DNA from 2 places in the Lactiplantibacillus brownii genome. Region 2 is predicted to be linked to the other one. Evidence: a T-box and tRNA genes for the amino acid it is inferred to sense, from the RefSeq annotation. Region 2 holds a T-box; the other holds one or more tRNA genes.
What was found. The T-box of region 2 lies ahead of trpS (tryptophan--tRNA ligase). A T-box ahead of a tRNA ligase gene usually reads a tRNA of that ligase, here a tRNA-Trp.

Region 1 (2,455 bases), 710 kb from region 2:
GGGACGAAAGTCGGGCTTAGTGATCCGGTGGTACCGTATGGAAGGGCCATCGCTCAACGGATAAAAGCTACCCTGGGGATAACAGGCTTATCTCCCCCAAGAGTCCACATCGACGGGGAGGTTTGGCACCTCGATGTCGGCTCATCGCATCCTGGGGCTGTAGTCGGTCCCAAGGGTTGGGCTGTTCGCCCATTAAAGCGGTACGCGAGCTGGGTTCAGAACGTCGTGAGACAGTTCGGTCCCTATCCGTCGCGGGCGTAGGAAATTTGAGAGGAGCTGTCCTTAGTACGAGAGGACCGGGATGGACATACCTCTGGTGTACCAGTTGTGCCGCCAGGCGCATCGCTGGGTAGCTACGTATGGATCTGATAAACGCTGAAAGCATCTAAGTGTGAAACAGACCTCGAGATGAGATTTCCCATTCCTATATGGAAGTAAGACCCCTGAAAGATGATCAGGTAGATAGGTTAGAAGTGGCAGCACGGTGACGTGTGAAGCGGACTAATACTAATCGGTCGAGGACTTAACCAAGCAATTGGTGTTCAGGTTCATAGGAGAAATTATTTGATATTAGCTAGTTTTGAGGGCACAAGTTCTCAATAGTGTGGCGACGATGGCAAGAAGGATACACCTGTTCCCATGTCGAACACAGAAGTTAAGCTTCTTAGCGCCGAGAGTAGTTGGGGGATCGCTCCCTGCGAGGGTAGGACGTTGCCATGCGAATATTCCGACATAGCTCAGTTGGTAGAGCGCTTGACTGTTAATCAAGATGTCGACGGTTCGAGCCCGCCTGTCGGAGTTATCTACGTAAGCCATGGAGAGTTGTCCGAGTGGCTGAAGGAGCAGCATTGGAAATGCTGTAAACGGGTTATACCTGTTTCAAGGGTTCGAATCCCTTACTCTCCGTTAAGTTAGATACTATATGACCCCTTGGTCAAGTGGTTTAAGACACTGCCCTTTCACGGCAGTAACATGGGTTCGAATCCCGTAGGGGTCATCATGGAGGATTAGCTCAGTTGGGAGAGCGTCTGCCTTACAAGCAGAGGGTCACAGGTTCGAGCCCTGTATCCTCCATATGATGAGATTTCATTCATCAGAAAAATTTAATAAACTTCATCATGAAAGATTTTGGCTCGGTAGCTCAGTCGGTAGAGCAATGGATTGAAGCTCCATGTGTCGGCGGTTCGATTCCGTCCCGCGCCATTTATGGAGGGGTAGCGAAGTCTGGCTAAACGCGGCGGACTGTAAATCCGCTCCTTCGGGTTCGGTGGTTCGAATCCACTCCCCTCCATTTTTCATAGGGATATAGTTCAATGGTAGAACAATGGTCTCCAAAACCATCGATGTGGGTTCAACTCCTACTATCCCTGCCATGATGGCGGTATTGGCGAAGTGGTTAACGCACCGGATTGTGGCTCCGGCACGCGTGGGTTCGATTCCCACATACCGCCCTTTGATTGGGTTATAGCCAAGTGGTAAGGCAATGGACTTTGACTCCATCATGCGCTGGTTCGAATCCAGCTAACCCAATTTGGGTTGGGCAAAATGATGGTGGTATAGCCAAGTGGTAAGGCAGAGGTCTGCAAAACCTTCATCACCGGTTCAAATCCGGTTACCACCTTTTCCTGATGGGAATAGTAACCTAATCAGCAATAAGTCCAATTCTTTATTATGCCGGCGTGGCGGAATTGGCAGACGCGCTGGACTCAAAATCCAGTTCCCGTTGAGGGAGTATCGGTTCGACCCCGATCGCCGGTATCATTGTAGTAGTAACGTATTTATTACGTTACTACTTTTTTTTTACAAAAAAACTATTTTAAAGGATCATCGATAATTATTTAATTTTTTGCTAGATGATTGGAGATCGTAAGAGGAGGTCGGTATCGATATGAGTAAAACAAAAGTTATCGTGATTAGTGGGGTCACAGCAGGCGGGAAGACGACATTGGTGACTGCTTTAAGCCAATGCATTGATAATGTCTGTGTCCTGTCGTTTGATGATTATAGTATTGATGCATTACCGTCTGCGCCAACCGTCAATCAAATGGTGGCGAATTTTCATGAAGCGGTCAATCAATATGATATTACAGCGTTAATGACAGACTTAGTATTAGCGATGGAGACTAATCAGTTTAGCGTTATTTTGATTGATTTTCCATTTGGCTATGTTCATGCTGTGTTAAGACCTTATATAGAGACGGTCATCTATTTACGAACGCCACTAGATATTGCATTTGCCAGACGATTAATCAGAGACTTTTCCGAAAGTAGTCAAAACGAGATTATGACTTGGACGAGAACGTATTTGAATGAGGTTCGACCACTGTTTTTAGCACATGACCAGCTTGTCTCAGCTACAGCTGATTATGTCTTGGATGGCACTGCTAGCACAGCGGAACAAATTACTCAGCTAAAAGGCTTTAATGTCATTTAGGAATCCATGCACTAGACAGGG
Region 2 (2,455 bases):
CGCGCTGACCCGGTTAGCGGCGTTGGCGGATTTGAATGGGGAGCGTACCCAAAAATTGCTCAGTCAACTTGCCAAGCAATTTAACGTGGCAATTGTTGGCGGCTCAGTCGCAGTTGAGCGTGACGGCGCTTATTATAATGAGATGTTAGTGTTGAACCGGCAGGGTGAGTTGATTAGTTGCTATGATAAAGTGCATCGGTTTGGATTGATGGGCGAAGATCGGTATATCACCGCTGGCAAGACGCCCAATATTTTTCCAATTGATGGGCATCCGGCGATGGGCGCTATTTGTTATGATATTCGTTTTCCAGAATGGCTGCGAACACAAGCCGCTCAGGGGCCTGAGGTGATTTTTGTCAGCGCGGAATGGCCTACTATACGACTGCCACAATGGCGAATCTTGCTACAGGCGCGCGCTATTGAAAATCAAGCTTTTGTGGTGGCAGTCAATCGTGTCGGCAGTGATCCAGACAATAATTTTGGTGGGCAATCGTTAGTGATTGATCCCTTAGGTCAAATTATTGCTGAAGCAGGGTCTCATCCTCAAATTGTGACTGCTAAGTTAGATTTAGCCCAAGTAACGCAGGTTCGAGGCAGTATGCCGGTATTTGCGGATCGTCGACCGGAACTGTATCAATAGAAAACTGAGGTTCAGTCAATGAACTTTTCAGAATCAAAAGTGAGTACCAGTTACCCAAACAATTCTTTGTTAGTGCATCGTAGCCACTATATTTATTAAAGTCGCTCATTAATTGTCTGTCTCCGCTGACCAGCACGTTAAATAGTGATTTAAAAAAGAAACATTGATAAATCCAACGAAAAACCAATTAATATTAGAATTACTGATTAGTGCAGGGCGGGCTGGATGATGCTCAGTGGTGAAATTTTCCTTTGCTGGTGGGCTTCCAGCTTAGGAAAAGCAGACCGCCCTTTGGCTCACAAACGTGGCCACCACGTTCCAGCATCAGTCCAGACCAACCGGAACGGCAGGCTAGTTGGATACTTATAGATATGATAGCTACACCACACTAGTTTAGTTCCTTCGAATTTATTTTGACAGGCGCGGGCGTAACGCTTACACTGAATGTAATTAATCGTTGAAGAAAAGAAAAGTAAGGCGTCCAATGACAGAGACCTAGCAACCGCTGAAAGCTAGGACGGACAATTGAATTGGCTTTTTGGAGATTTGGTGAGAACCGGGAACCCACCCTTATCGGTGTAATGAGTGGCAGAAAAATTTTTCTGCAATTTAGGTGGTACCACGGTAATGCGTCCTAATTGACTAGAGTTAGTCAATGGGGCGTTTTTTTGTTAGCTCACAGTGTTACCGAACACGTTGCGGCAATTCTGCACTTAGGCGCTAGCCATAATGACAAGTAACGTTTCAATTATGAAAGGATGTTTTAAACATGACAAAAAAAGTTCTACTAACAGGGGATCGACCAACTGGACAATTGCACATTGGGCATTATGTGGGGTCATTACGTAATCGGGTGGCGCTGCAAAACACTGGCGATTATGACTCATATATTATGATTGCGGATAACCAAGCTTTAACGGATAACGCGCATGATCCTGAAAAGATTCGCAAGAGTTTATTACAAGTCGCAATGGATTATTTGGCCGTTGGTATTAATCCTGAAAAATCAACGATTTTAGTTCAATCACAAATTTCAGCTTTGACGGATATGATGAATCAATTCCTGAATTTGGTCACAGTTGCTCGTTTGAACCGGAATCCTACCGTTAAAACCGAAATTAAGCAAAAGGCGTTTGGCGAAAGTGTACCAGCAGGCTTCTTTGTTTATCCGGTCAGTCAGGCAGCTGATATTACGGCATTTAAAGCAACAACGGTGCCAGTGGGCGATGACCAAGAACCAATGTTGGAACAAACGCGTGAAATTGTGCGGAGTTTCAACCGGACTTACCAACAAGATGTTTTAGTTGAACCAGAAGGGTACTTTCCACCAAAAGGCTTAGGTCGAATTCCTGGTTTAGATGGGAATGCCAAAATGAGTAAATCGCTTGGCAACGCGATCTATTTGGCGGATGACGCGGACACGGTTCAAAAGAAAGTCATGTCCATGTATACTGATCCCGACCATATCCACGTTGAAGATCCTGGTAAGATTGAAGGCAATACGGTCTTCACTTATTTAGATATCTTTGGTGAGGATACCGCCAAGATTGCAGATTTAAAGGCCCAATATCAACATGGTGGTTTGGGTGATGTGAAGATCAAACGTTACTTAATCGAAGTCTTGGACGCCGTATTACGGCCAATTCGGGAACGACGTGCGATTTATGAAGCTGACCCAGCCCAAGTGATGGGTATTTTAAAGGCTGGTACGGCTAAAGCTAACGTGGTCGCAGATCAAACTTGGCGTGAAATGCAAGCGGCGATTGGAATTAACTATTTTGATCAAAAATAAGTGACGACAAAGTAAGCCTGGGA

Region 1: it encodes a tRNA-Trp, which carries the amino acid that the T-box ahead of trpS (tryptophan--tRNA ligase) is inferred to sense. The anticodon was not compared.

Annotation. Positions count from the first base shown of each region.
Region 1 covers NZ_JAVCWF010000001.1:1,169,604-1,172,058, forward strand. The annotation lists rRNA gene RA086_RS05145 (23S ribosomal RNA) at 1-531, shown strand, start outside; rRNA gene rrf (5S ribosomal RNA) at 604-720, shown strand; tRNA gene RA086_RS05155 (tRNA-Asn) at 727-799, shown strand; tRNA gene RA086_RS05160 (tRNA-Ser) at 817-906, shown strand; tRNA gene RA086_RS05165 (tRNA-Glu) at 925-997, shown strand; tRNA gene RA086_RS05170 (tRNA-Val) at 1,002-1,074, shown strand; tRNA gene RA086_RS05175 (tRNA-Phe) at 1,131-1,203, shown strand; tRNA gene RA086_RS05180 (tRNA-Tyr) at 1,209-1,291, shown strand; tRNA gene RA086_RS05185 (tRNA-Trp) at 1,300-1,373, shown strand; tRNA gene RA086_RS05190 (tRNA-His) at 1,379-1,451, shown strand; tRNA gene RA086_RS05195 (tRNA-Gln) at 1,459-1,530, shown strand; tRNA gene RA086_RS05200 (tRNA-Cys) at 1,551-1,621, shown strand; tRNA gene RA086_RS05205 (tRNA-Leu) at 1,674-1,758, shown strand; gene RA086_RS05210 (nucleoside/nucleotide kinase family protein) at 1,889-2,434, shown strand.
Region 2 covers NZ_JAVCWF010000001.1:455,012-457,466, forward strand. The annotation lists gene RA086_RS01785 (carbon-nitrogen family hydrolase) at 1-640, shown strand, start outside; T-box leader at 1,089-1,280, shown strand; gene trpS (tryptophan--tRNA ligase) at 1,410-2,432, shown strand.